4 regions of the Christensenella sp. MSJ-20 genome follow, and region 2 is predicted to be linked to each of the others. Evidence: riboswitches for the same ligand, from Rfam matches in the RefSeq annotation. Region 2 holds a riboswitch; each other region holds the start of a gene.
What was found. A riboswitch is a leader RNA that binds a small molecule or an ion and turns the genes downstream of it on or off. The one in region 2 is predicted to bind molybdenum cofactor.

Region 1 (3,340 bases), 350 kb from region 2:
CAGCCAGCTGCAGTAACGGAGGAAACCGCTTATGAAACGATTGCTGACAATCCTGCTCAGCGCGGCCTTTTTGCTGACCGCCCTGGGCTGCGGCGGCAACCCCGCCGATACCCCCACGGGGGAAACCATCACCGATGCGGCGGGAGCGGTGCTTCCGATACCGGAAGATGGAGGGAAGGAGACCATCGCCTCGGTATATGCCGTAGCGGTTCCCTTTATCGTGGCCCTTGATTTGGAGAATCAGGTGCTGGCCATCAACTGCAAATCCTCCTTCTGGACCACTGCGGTTCCCGCCCTTGGGGAGGCCGGGAGCGTGGGCCGCGGGGTGATGGATTTGGAGGCGCTGGCTTCCTACCGGCCCACGGTGGTATTGCACCGGGTGGGAGATCCCAAGACGGTGGAAGCCGTGGAAAAGCTGGGAATCCGGACCCTGTGCATCTCCGCCGAGGATATGGAAGGGGTTAAGGACACCCTGGCTCTTTTAGGAAAATACTTTGGGAAATCCGCCCGGGCCCAGGAGGTCAGTGACTGGATCGATGGCAAGCTGGAGAAAATCGACGGCATTGTGGCAACCATTCCCCAGGAGGAGCGGGTTACCGCCCTTGTGATGGGCGGTGAGCTGGGCCGGGTGGCTGGCGGAGACATGCTGCAAACCTATATGATTGAAAAAGCCGGCGGCATCCCGGTAGCCAAAGACGTTACCGGCAACCGTAATTGGGCTTCGGTGGGGGTAGAGACCATCTTTACCTGGAATCCCGATGTCCTCTTTTGCACCAGTTCCACCGTGCTGGAGTATGCCGTGGAGGATCTGTTGACCGATCCCACCTGGGCTGCCATGCGCGCGATTCAAACGGGACGGGTATCGGTGATCCCCGCCAGGATTGATTCCTGGGACCTGCCTGGCGTTGCCAGCGTTCTGGCCATCTTTTATATGCTCCATGAGATGTATCCCAGCTATTTTACCGCCGATCAGCTTCAGGCCGAGGTGGATGAATACTATACCATGATGTTTGGGAAGACCTTTGACGCCGATTATCTGGGGTATACCCTGGAATAGGCGCTCCGCTCATTGACAGGCATTGGCGCCAATGCTAGAATTTGTATGGATTAATAGAATCATATGATCGTGATTTCGAGCTGACCGGCCTAACGCGCTTGCCATGGCCCACAGCCAGAGTCCGCCTGGAAACGGGCTGGCTTCCCAATGCGGAAAGGAATCCTGTTTGCATAAAAAGGGTTCTTTTTCATCGGAAAAAGAACCCTTTTTGATGATCCAATTCTGGAAGGAGTAGGGGTTATGAAGAAAAGACTTTTGGCACTTATGTTGGCGGCATTTATGGTGTTTGCCATGGTGGGCTGCGGTAGCAATGAGCCCGCTGCCACCACGCCCGGCGGAGACGGCCCGGTTGCGGAAGAGGTAAAGGGCGTTACTGTACCGGCCTTTTCCATCACCGTGAACGGCGTCGCCGTAACCAACGAGACCATGGCGGACTACCCGGTGTATTCCGTGAAGGCCACCAGCACCAACAGCGCTGGAACTGAGTCCACCGTGACCTATGTAGGCTTTGCCGTGAAGGACGTGCTGGCCGCCTGCGGCATCACCGAGGGCTATACCAAGCTGACCGCCGCCGCGGATGACGGCTATACCGTGGAGGTGACCGGGGAAGAGGCTGCTTTGGATACCACCCTTATCGCCATCTCCCAGGATGGCAGCCAGTTCAGCAAAGCTCCTTGGTTTGCGCCTTGCAGCAACAAGACCACCGGCAACTATCTGAAGGGCTGCGTTGCTCTTACCGTGGACGCCGATGTAACCACCACCCCCGATCCCGGCCAGGGCGGCGCTTCCGGTGGGGAGACCGCTGGGAAGCCCGAGATTCTGGACCGTACCGACAAGGTGGAATTTGCCGCCTATTCCTTTAAGGTAAATGGCAAAGAGGTTACCAACGACACCCTGAAGGACCTCAAGATCTACAAGATCACCGCCAGTGTCACCAACAGCAAGGGCAACACCGCTGAGGAAGCCTATACCGGCTACCGGCTGTCCGACGTGCTGGCCGCTGCCGGCGTGACCTCCTATGAGAAGGTGACCGCCGTGGCCAACGACGGCTACAAGAGCGAGTATGAGAAGGCTGTGGCCGATAGCGAGTATACCCTGGTGGCCATTGAGAAGGACAAGGCCACCGGCGAGGACGGCACCATCTGGGTTGCCCCCTGCGGCGAGACCAGCTCCAAGCTGTTTGCCAAGCTGGTGGTGGAGATCACCGCCGAATAACCAACCGACCTGTTGAGCCCGTATTGGGAGCGGCTTTACAGCCGTATGCCCCGGGGGGTTCCGCGTTTGCGGGACGACCCCTGGGGAATTCCCGCGGGCTCTTTTTTTCACAATACTGCAGAAAGAGGGGAACGCATGTGAAACGATTTGCAGTCCTTGCCCTGTGTCTGGGGATATTGGCATTGGCTTCCTGCGGCGGAGCGCCCGCAGCCCAGGTTCAGACGCCCGACCCCCTGCCCGCCCCGTCCGTCCAGGCGGACAGCGAGTTTGGGGTGGATGCCAACATCAACATGGAGACCATCGACGGCTTTCTGGGGCGGGAGGACGTTTGTTACCGGGATGTCCGGATGCTCTTTGACCCCGCGGACTATGCCGCAATCGGGGGCGAAGCCGATTTGACCCGCACCATAGAGGGATTCAAAGTGGTACCCTACCCCTACATCGCCACTCTTCCGGCATTGCCGGTATCGGGGGCCTACGAGGGGAAAACCCTTTTTACCCTGACCTGGAACCAGGATGGCTCCATCGCGTCTGCCACCCCCAATTACCGGGAGTCCCAGATGATTTTGGACGAGCTGTTTCCCAAGGATAAGGCCATCTTTCTCATGTGTGGCGGCGGGGGCTATGCCGGTATGACCCGGGACCTCCTCATCTACCTGGGCTGGGACGCGGATAAACTGTACAACATCGGGGCCAACTGGACCTACAAAGGGGAGCATGCCCTGGAGCTGATTCAGTACCCCGAGGAGGCCGACGGGGAGAACATCTATGCTACTTGGCGGGCGGATTATGCCTATCTGGACTTCGACCGCCTCCATCCGGTGCAGTGAGATGAAGCGAATCCTACTTTGTATGCTGGCGCTATGCCTTCTTGTGGGGACGGGCTGCGGCGGCCAGGAAGCCACGGCGCCCCAGGGGGAGGGCCCCGTCACCTTTCCTTTTACCCATTATGCCTCGGGCGGCACCCCAGAGGACTATACCGCCACCATTCTATTTGAGGAGAGCAACAGCACCTTTACCGCCTATCAGGTGGCGTTTCATTCCTGCACCTGCCGGGACGCCCAGAGC
Region 2 (3,340 bases):
TTTAATGTAGAACGCACGCCTATATATTTAAAAAAGAATTATGGCACAATGCGGGGCGGATGCATTTATACACGTGTGGGCGATAAAAATACTCCTGATAATGGAAATGCGGATATTGGAGAGATAGAGGATTTGTGGCGCAAGCGATTTGGACTCACTAAGCCACCATTGGAATTTATCTATGATCGTATGAATAATAAGTTTGAATGGATAGAACAAAACGAGGGTTTTTATAATATTTACCGCCCTGAGTATACTATTCAAATACAAAGTAAAAACGATGAAGCTAGAGATGAACCAATGTATTATTCATACGCAATGGTAAACTCACAGACATCATTTGAAGTTTTAAATATCAAATATCAAAATATAATATTAGAATCTTATGGGTTGATTATTTTGGATTCTGGCCGACTGAGGATACCAATACCTGATCAGGGATTTGTCTGTCATAAGGGGTATGAGATATGTCCGAAATATAGTTATGAATACTATATTCTTGGTAGTAAACTTTATAAGATATTATCTTTTCTATATGAGCCACAAAATGGTGATGAACACTCTGCGTTTGAGCGTCTTAAAGAGGTGATTCTTATTTATTACTCGGAGGAAGAAAAACTAGCCTTTGAATCATTTATAGAAGGAAATCAAGACTTGCCAGAAAAATATATTGGTCGAATCAATAGGTTCAATTATATGAAAACCAATGATGAAAAAATTAAATTCTACTTGGAACGTTTAAAAATAGGCGTTGCTCTAAATATATTGTTGACAGACTGGCGAAACAAAAAATTGTAGTCAAATTTGACTACAATTTTGACTACAATCTCACCAAAAAACAGTGGAAAAAGCCGTCTTTTATAGAAATAATGGAATCCCAAGAAAATGGCCAAAAGCCTTTATTTAAGGGCATTTTCAGCATTTTGGGGGTGTCTTAAAAACTGATGAGCGTTGATCTCCGACTCTAAAGGCCGAAGGTTCGAATCCTTTCGGGTACGCCAGCGGCAGGTTGCCGCATCCAATACCGCAATTTACTTGGGTGGATTGCGGTATTTTTGTATCCGTTAGAGAATCTCCATATCGTAAAATTCTGTCAGCAGCCAGGCGCTGAAAAAATTTGCAAACCCATAGGTGGTTTGCGAACTTTTTTGTATTCTGAAAGCCATGTTTGTTGAAAGCCTTTTTTCAAAGCTGGCCTGCGCTATTCGTATATTTCATGTTTTTTGTAAGTTGATCATGCCTTTCGATTGGCTCTATGTGGGACTTTTAAACGATTTTTTGTTGACTTACACCAAAACCGCATGCACCCAGCCTGTGATAAAAAGCAAAAAAAGCATCCTGCAAAAACTTGACAATTATTGGAGAATATATAAGAATACACACGAATTAAGTCCAATAAACAAGTGAATAAGCGTCTTATCTTCGAGCCATCACGCCTAAGGGGTTCTATGGGGTGTTGGCCGGCCTTAAAGGCAAAGGGTTTCTTTGGAAACGAAGCAGCCTTCCAGTATGAAAAGAAGATGGTGTTTGCGCTGTGATGGGCTTGAGCTCCGCTTTCAAACCTACATGCAATGATAAAGCATCCGTCTTTCTTAACAGAAGGGCGGATTTTTTTACGATGAGGAGGAGAATCATGAAAAGAACTCTTGCACTGTTCCTGACCATGTGCCTGGCCCTTACCCTGTTTGCAGGGTGCGGCAGCGCACAGACCAACAGCAACGAGACCCCGGATGACCGTTCCGTTACGGTAACCGACATGAGCGGGGATTCCGTGACCATCGAGGGTGAGGTTAAGAGCATCATCAACCTGTGGCCCGCCGGAACTTCCTCGTTCTTTGTGATGGGCGCTGGCGATCTGGTAAAGGGCCTTGCCGTTAACAGCACCGGCACTATGAGCGCCTGGACCCAGTACTTCTATCCGGAATCCGTAAACATCCCCGCTCTGGGCGGCACCACCCCCTCTGTGGAGGAGCTCATCAACCTGGAGCCTGACTTGGTTATCATCCATCCCAGCACGGCCAAGGATGGGTTTGCCGAGCAGATCCGCAAGGCCGGCATACCCGCCATCAATATCAACTTCAGCGACTATGAGAGTATGATTGAAGCCTACACCATTCTGGGCAAGGTATTGGGCGGAGACTATGAGAAAAAGCTGGCGACCTGGTGCGAAGAGGTGGAGACCAAGCTGGCGAAATCCCGGGAGCTTACCAAGGATATCCCCGAGGATGAGAAACCCGTGGTCTATTACATCGCCGGCCAGGGAGAAAGCCTTGTGACCACCATGGCCCAGAACTCCATCATGCAGGATTGGGTGGAGTCCAACGGGGGCATCTATGCCGCCAAAGCGCTGAATCTGGATTCTACCGAGGTGACCGCGGAGCAGATCTTCCAGCTGGATCCCGACGTGATCATCGTGGGCGGCGCCTACCAGCATGTGCTGGTTGACCAGCTCAAGAACACCGATGGCTGGAAGGATCTGAAGGCCGTAAAGAACAACCGCGTATACACCAATCCCTATGCTTGCTTTAACTGGGATCGCTTTGGCCTGGAGAGCAACCTGCAGATTGAATACGCGCTGATGGCCATCCAGCCGGAGATTGCCGCAGAAAACGGTATTGACCGGGAGTATATGGTGAAGCGCATCATCGAGTTCTATAAGCAGTACAACGGCAAAGAGCTGACCGCGGAAGAGGCCGGCTATATGCTGGACGGCTTGAAGCCCGATGGTACCGCTGAAATTCCTGTTCAATAAGCAATGAAACGATTGAAAGTGAAAAGTGTTAAGAGCCTTCCCGAAAACGGGGAGGCTCTTGACAAAAAGTCTCTTAATATCTCAGAGCGCCGGTACCGGGTGGTTATTTGGGGTGTGGCGGCGGTTCTGGGGCTGGTTTTTGTGGCGTCGCTTTCCATAGGGCGCTATGGCATCGGTTTTTTTGATACCATAAAGATTCTGCTTTCCCGGCTATTTCCCATCCAGCAAACTTGGCCGGATATGGCAAGCGCGGTGGTCTTTGAATTTCGGCTGCCTCGGACCGTGGCGGCCATGTTGGTTGGATCTGCACTGGCCCTTTCCGGTGCGGCCTACCAGAGCATCTTCAAAAATCCCATGTGCTCGCCCGACCTATTGGGGGTGTCCTCCGGCGCTTGCGTGGGCGCCGCTGCCGCCATCCTTTTGGGAGGGGGGAGCGTTTTAATTCAGGGCAGCGCCTTTATGGGAGGTATTTTAGCGGTGGCCATTACCGTGATGATCCCCAGGCTGATGCGAAACCAATCCACCACCGTTTTGATTCTTTCCGGGATCGTGGTAAGCAGCCTGATGTCCTCGGTGATGAGCATTCTC
Region 3 (3,340 bases), 720 kb from region 2:
GCAGTTGTCCGCCACCACATACACGTCAAAGCATTCCCGAGGATAGTTTTGCCGCATCAGGCTGGCGATCAAATGGCCAATGACGTTTTCCTCGTTTCGGGCCGAGATGATCACCGCAAACCGATGATTGCGGTCCACCTGGTTCTGCCGCTTGGGCCGGTCCTTCAGACAGAATAGCGCGATTACCAACTGGTATAACAGGATCAGCATGGTGATCACATTGATGGTATTGATCACGCCACGCAAAGCCGTTAAAAAGGACATCTCTGTTTTTGCCTCTCTTTCGCTTGTGCGGCCCGGCTCATCCGCCGAAGCCGCTCATGGCTCCCCGCCCAGTCCAGGCGGAGAGGATCGTTTGGCTTATTTGAATTACTACATATCTTAACACAAACCATATGAATTTGCATCCGTCCGTTTCTGGGCATTCTTTCTTGGATTGGACGCAAAAACCAAGGGATTGTTTCCTTTTGCACCGTTTTCTTCCCATTCCATGGTTCCATCTCATTATATACGAGTGGTCGCCACAACATCTAAAGGAACCCTTAAGTTTTCCTAAAGGATCCTATCTGCCGCAGCCCGCCCCCCATGATTCAGACCTTTGGTATGGTTCTCCTGCTAGACCCAGCTCGCTTTTCAACAAAAAAAGAACGGCATGGAATCCATGCCGTTCTCTTGTTTGCAAAAGCCTCTCGCCGGTCCGTTACCGGGCCAGCTCCAGGATCTCCCGGCACTCCTTCTCATAAAGGGGCATCAGGGAGCCGATATGGTCATCGCCCTGGCTGATGGGAGCCATCTTGGCGATGTGATCAAACTTGTCGGTGGGCAGGCCAGCCTCGGCGAAGGAGGTGGGCAGACCCATGCGGCGGAAGAAATCGGTGGTCAGGCGGATGCCCTCCTGAGCAACCCAATCGGGATTGCTGGGATCGTTCTCCACGCCAAACACCTCCACAGCGTACCGGACGAACCGGGGCAGATTGTGCTTATACACATACTTCATCCAGGCAGGACACATGATGGTCAGGGTAGCGCCGTGAGCGGTATCGTAAAGAGCGCTGATCTCATGGCCGATGTAGTGATGCGCCCAATCCTGCTCGCGGCCCAGGCCCTGGGAGTTGTCCGCGCCTACGCAGCCGGACCACATGATTTCCGCGCGATACATGTAGTTGGTGGGCTCCTCCAGCACTTTGGGACCATACACCAGGATGTTCCGCATGCCGGCCTCGGCCAAACGGTCCATAATACCGAAATCGGTATCGGGGGTAAAATATTTCTCCATGATATGGGAGTACATATCCACCACGCCACAGGCGGTCAGATAGGGAGGCAGGGTGTAGGAAAGCTCCGGGTTCATGAAGGAAACCCTGCTCCGGGTGCTGCCGTTGGGGTTTCCATAGGGCCGCTTCTCCAGGGTTTCGTCATTGGTGATCACGCCGCCGCCGCTTACCTCGGTGCCGGTAGCGGGATAGGTCAGAAGGCAGCCGATCATAAGGGCCTGCACCTTCATGGCGTCCTCCATGCTGACGGTGTGCGCATAGAAGTCCCACACGTCGCCGTCATAGGCGGTGCCCAGGGCGATGGCCTTGGCGGAATCGGTGGCGCTGCCGCCGCCGATGGCCAGAATAAAGTCCACACCCTCCTTGCGGCACAGCTCGATGCCTTCGCGGACCTTGCTCAGCCGGGGATTGGGCCGTACGCCGCCCAATTCCACATAGGCAAGGCCAGCATCGGTGAGGTACCCCTTTACGGCCTCCAGCAGCCCGCTGTCATACAGGAATTGACCGCTGTCATGGTGGATCAAAACCTTGGTGGCGCCCAAAGCTTTCAGCTCGGTGCCCACCTGCTTTTCAGCATCCTTGCCGAAGATGAACTTCGTTCCGATCTGCTGTACAAAATTCTGCAACATCTGTTTTCACTCCTATGGCATATTTCTATTTTCCGCTAGTCTTCCACCAGCGAAAGCTATAGATACAAAAGAAAACGGCGGGAGTTCTCCTCCCGCCGGGTAAAACAAAATCCACCGCGCCGCCGCGGCCGAAATTCGTTCCTTTCCAAAGCGGGAGGCGGGGGCGTTTCCTACCCCACCCATCGGTTGGTTCCCCCTAGGCGTCAGGCCCTTAGACGAATCAACTCGGAATCGAACTGTCCCTATTGTGATATCGTTCACATGCTTTTTGTATTTCCTATTATAAAAGGCGCCTCCATCCTCGTCAAAGAAAATTTATGCTACTTATGTAGTCTTTCAAAATTGGAATACTCTTCCCTTTTAAAAAAGATAGGGCCGTCTTGCGACGGCCCTACCCTATCCAATTCTTGCGAAAAAGGGAGGGGAATCTCAATTTCGCAGAGAGAGATAGCATGGTGTATCCTTCCCCCCAAACAAACAAAAAAGCGGGGATTCCCGCTTTTAGATTGCATCACAAACAAGGGCGATCAGCCGCCGGTGTTCATTCCTTTCCAAATGCGGGAGGCCAAGGCGTTTCCACCCAAACCCATTGGCCCGGCTCCCCTAGAAACCATCCGTAGGGAGAGGGACTCGGAATGTGGGGATCACTCCCCATCCTATGGTATCCATGGATACATTTTCTACATTATAAATGGCACACGCCGTTTTTGTCAACCTGAGGGGAGATCCGCTTCCCCTGAAATTTCGCCCGCTGGGCTAGATGCCCCAGGGAAAGCCAGAAAAACGCCTCTGCGAAGGACATGGTAAACAGCATGGCGGATTCCATGAAGAAGAAGGTGGCCATAGCGCCGATCACGCTCACCACAAAGGTGTTATGATCATAGGCGGGCCGGTCCTTTCGGCAGGCAAAGGTGCATTGGTAGGCTTTGATCACCGAGTAAACCGCAAACAGTATCATAGGGATCAATCCCAAAAGCCCCATGCTCACCAAAACATCCAGGTAGGCGTTGTGTACCCGCCCGCCCTCGATGCCCTGCAGCGAGTCCTCCGGCTGGCCCTGGCGCTCCGCCGTATCCAAAACCGAGCGGATCAAATCCCCGGGAGAGGTCCCCAGAATGGGATTCTCCTTAAAGGTATCCCAGCCAGTGGCGATCATGTTCAGCCGGATATTGCTGGACGCCTCCTCATTGCTGCGTTCCAGGGGATGAGGCGTAAACCAGTTGTCGGTATCCCCATAATTGGGGGAATCGGGATCATAGTCGGGATAGCGCAGGGAGAAGATGGCCTTGTTCAGCTCATAAACGCCTCGGTTGATCCCCTCGGCCAAGAAATTGCTGCCCACCACGATGACCGCCACCGTCACAAGGGCGATGGCCACCTTTAGAACACGGTTCCACACGGGATTTTGCAGCAGCTTTCCGTTGGCGATCTGCATCC
Region 4 (3,340 bases), 160 kb from region 2:
AGGAGAAATTTATCACCGATCCCGCGCTTTTGGCGGAGTATAAGAAGATCAAGAAAAACCGGCTGAACCCGTTGGCCAAGGTCAACGAGGATCGATGCAGCGGCTGCAATATGACCATTCCCAGCTTGACCCTTCGGAAGATCAAGGAGGGGGAGGGGATCATCGAGTGCGAGAGCTGCGGCAGGATTCTCTTCATGGAATAGGTATGACGCGAGTAGGCTGAATGACCGCGAGCGTTTGCTCGAGGAAAGTCCGAGCACCATAGGGCAGGATGCCGGATAACGTCCGGTGAAGGCGACTTCAAGGAAAGTGCAACAGAGAGATACCGCGAATCCCGTTTGGGACGCAAGGGTGGAAAGGTGAGGTAAGAGCTCACCAGCGGCCTGGCGACTTGTCCGCTATGTAAACCCCATCCGGTGCAAGGTTGATAGGGAGCAATTGTGGCGGCCCGTCACGCTCCGGGTAACTGCTTGAGCCCCGCGGTGACGCAGGGCCTAGATAGATGGTCATTCACGACAGAACTCGGCTTATAGGCTTGCTCGCTTCATGGAGGCCCGCTTATGCGGGCCTCTTTTTCTAATTTGAACGGAATAGGCTGGGGCTTACGCGTGTCGGATTCTCTATGCCAGAATATGGAGGGACTCTATATTGTTCTGGGATGAAAGACGCTCTTTTGAGCGGATTGACCGGGATGCAGGAAGTTGGAATTGTGATGGATGCGTCTGAGGTTTTCACGGAGAGAAGAAACTTCGATCCAGGGGAATCGCCTCGTGAAAAGCTAAAATGGACGTTTTAGGGTATGGATGAAAGAAACTCCACAATGGTTTGGTTCAGCCGTTTTGCGAACACGGGCGGGATGCTGTGGGACGCTCTTTTTTATATCTGATAGGTGCAGTGCTGTTTCGGCAGATCATTCATACGGCCGATGATATTACATTGCTGTCTATTTTGTAGAGACCGGAACCGCTTGATATTGGGTTCTAAAATGGACGGCATTTTCTTGGGGATTTTCAGAAGCCATGGGCTGATTAGGACGGCATCTCTGAGCAAGGACTGGTATTTGGAAAGAGGACACGGATCTCCGTCATTGAAATAATCCAATGGGGCAAAAGCCCTATGCGATAAGGAAATACAAAAATTAGATAATTTTTGTATTGATTAAATCGATTGCTGAAAATATCGTGGGATTGGTTGACAAAAAACCGAGGGGGATGCTATGATAAGAGCAAATTAAATACTGCTCTGAACTGAACGCCTAAGAACCTCGCGTTTATGGCCAAAAGTCGTTAGGGTATAGGGGGAAACACCTATGCCTCCCGGTGTGGAAAAGAGTGCGAGAAACCCAAGTAGGGGTTTATTGGCTTTACACATCGTAAAGCCTTTTTTGTTCGGCGCGGTACTGAGATTGGATATATGCATCTGCGTATATTATATTCCGTTGTAAGGGGCATGCGAGGACCGTGTATGGTGGACATGGTCCTTTCCCTTTTTTGGGGAATCATGTTACTATACTGGCATACTCTCTACTATGGCAGAGGCATTTTTTGATGGAGTGAAACAAATGGAACAGTTTTGGGAATCCCTCAATGGGTGGTTTGAGGGCGGCGCCCTGCAAGCATTGATCGACACCCTGCTCATCGCCCTCTTGGCGGTGATCTGTCTATGGATCAGCCGGCGGATTTTCCGGGGGATTCAAAAGCGTATGGGATCCCGCCGCACCAACCTGCGTTTTTTGCAGTCCATCGTTCGGACGCTGATCATCCTCTTTGCCCTTCTGGGCATCCTATACCAGATCAAGCCCCTTAGGGGATTCCTGACCTCCCTTTTGGCCGGGTCCGGCGTGGTGGCGGTCTTTATTGGCCTTGCGTCCCAGCAGAGCCTCAGCAACTTCGTCAGCGGGCTTTTGATCTCCACCGCGAAGCCCTTTGCGGAAGGGGATCGGGTGAAGCTGCGGGATATTGGGGTAACGGCCATTGCCGAGAGCGTGACCATCCTGTACAGCAAATTCAGAACCTTTGACAATTCCCTGATCGTAGTGCCCAACAGCGTTTTGGATAAGATGGTCATCGAGAACACCGATGTGGTGGGGGACCGATTCTGCAACTTCTTTGACATTGCCATATCGGGCCAATCCGATTTGCTGCTGGCCATGGAAACCGTAAGGGACATCGCGGAGCGCCATCCCCTCTGTCTGGATCAGCGGACGGAGGAAGAACTGGCCGAGGGCAAGCCCAAGGTGCCGGTCCGGCTGGTGGATATCGATGGAAACGCCCTGAAGCTTCGGGCCTCCATTTGGACGGAAAGCCCAGCCTTGGGCTATACTGCTCTTTGTGAGATCCGCCGGGATGTGAAACTGGCCTTTGACCGGGCGGGTATCCAGTTGCCCCGGCAGTATGTGGTGGTATCCCAGGAGCCTGTGGAAGATTCCTCCAAAATGTGATAGGATAAGGGCAGTGAAAATCGGAATGAAACCGTAAGGGAGTGGAGCTTGTGAATACCTATGTTATCAAAAAGATTCCCGCTGGAGCGAACGTCCCCTGGGAGGATATCCCCCAGGCGGATATTACCAACTATTCCCCCAATGAGAAGGAATATTATCCCAAGGCCTATGCCAAGGTGTGCCATGATGGGGAACGGTTTTATGTAAAATTCCATGCCGAGGAGCCCGCTATCCTGGGTACCCTGCGGAATTACAACGATCCCGTATCGGAGAACAGCTGCGTGGAGTTTTTCTTGAACCCCTATCCCGATGTTCGGGAGGACTACATGAATTTTGAAACCAACGTCTTGGGGGCACTGCTCCTGGGCTTTGGGTACATCAAGCCCCGGGGGCGTTTGTGGCATATCCTGCCGGAGGAGTTCCATATCCAAAGCACGGTGGCGGATCCTGCGGATTACAATGGGGAGTATTGGGAGCTGACCTATGAGATTCCATTTGCCATCTTGAACCAGGTATACGGCTGTACCGGCTTGGGCTCTGGCAGCAGGATCAAGGGGAATTTCTTTACGGTGTGCGCCCAGGGCGACCTGCGCCACGCAGGGACCTGGAACCCCACGCCCGGCTTCCACGAGCGTTCGGGCTTTGGGGATTTGATTTTAGAGTAGTTACAGGATTCTGAAATTGAAACGGAGGGGATTTCCCCTCCGTTTCCTATATTTGCCTATTGTCAACCCTCTGAAAAAAGGATAATCTTGGATTATCCAGAGGGGATTTTATCTGAATATTAGGGAACGATTCCACCGAACTGCAATCTGTGGGCGCCGCAGTTCTCCGGCGTTAAATCATTTTAAAGGGGTTGTTGTGATGGAATTTAAGAAAAAGCTGCTGCTGATCAACGTC

Region 1: linked by a shared signal. The riboswitch ahead of KP626_RS05735 (hypothetical protein) and the one ahead of KP626_RS03960 (ABC transporter substrate-binding protein) in region 2 are both predicted to bind molybdenum cofactor.
Region 3: linked by a shared signal. The riboswitch ahead of KP626_RS00220 (iron-containing alcohol dehydrogenase) and the one ahead of KP626_RS03960 (ABC transporter substrate-binding protein) in region 2 are both predicted to bind molybdenum cofactor.
Region 4: linked by a shared signal. The riboswitch ahead of KP626_RS03155 (mechanosensitive ion channel family protein) and the one ahead of KP626_RS03960 (ABC transporter substrate-binding protein) in region 2 are both predicted to bind molybdenum cofactor.

The regions. Positions count from the first base shown of each region.
Region 1 is NZ_CP076563.1:1,120,164-1,123,503, reverse strand. Features, by position in the region: gene KP626_RS05745 (hypothetical protein) at 1-16, shown strand, start outside; gene KP626_RS05740 (ABC transporter substrate-binding protein) at 32-1,057, shown strand; molybdenum cofactor riboswitch at 1,119-1,233, shown strand; gene KP626_RS05735 (hypothetical protein) at 1,298-2,272, shown strand; gene KP626_RS05730 (hypothetical protein) at 2,410-3,102, shown strand; gene KP626_RS05725 (hypothetical protein) at 3,062-3,340, shown strand, end outside.
Region 2 is NZ_CP076563.1:772,291-775,630, reverse strand. Features, by position in the region: gene KP626_RS03965 (helix-turn-helix domain-containing protein) at 1-798, shown strand, start outside; molybdenum cofactor riboswitch at 1,409-1,536, shown strand; gene KP626_RS03960 (ABC transporter substrate-binding protein) at 1,634-2,752, shown strand; gene KP626_RS03955 (FecCD family ABC transporter permease) at 2,771-3,340, shown strand, end outside.
Region 3 is NZ_CP076563.1:50,728-54,067, reverse strand. Features, by position in the region: gene KP626_RS00225 (glycosyltransferase family 2 protein) at 1-264, opposite strand, end outside; gene KP626_RS00220 (iron-containing alcohol dehydrogenase) at 701-1,903, opposite strand; molybdenum cofactor riboswitch at 2,042-2,134, opposite strand; molybdenum cofactor riboswitch at 2,432-2,551, opposite strand; gene KP626_RS00215 (O-antigen ligase family protein) at 2,589-3,340, opposite strand, start outside.
Region 4 is NZ_CP076563.1:611,140-614,479, reverse strand. Features, by position in the region: gene KP626_RS03165 (zinc ribbon domain-containing protein) at 1-203, shown strand, start outside; RNA gene rnpB (RNase P RNA component class A) at 212-546, shown strand; molybdenum cofactor riboswitch at 1,229-1,348, shown strand; gene KP626_RS03155 (mechanosensitive ion channel family protein) at 1,562-2,440, shown strand; gene KP626_RS03150 (carbohydrate-binding family 9-like protein) at 2,491-3,105, shown strand; gene KP626_RS03145 (MFS transporter) at 3,305-3,340, shown strand, end outside.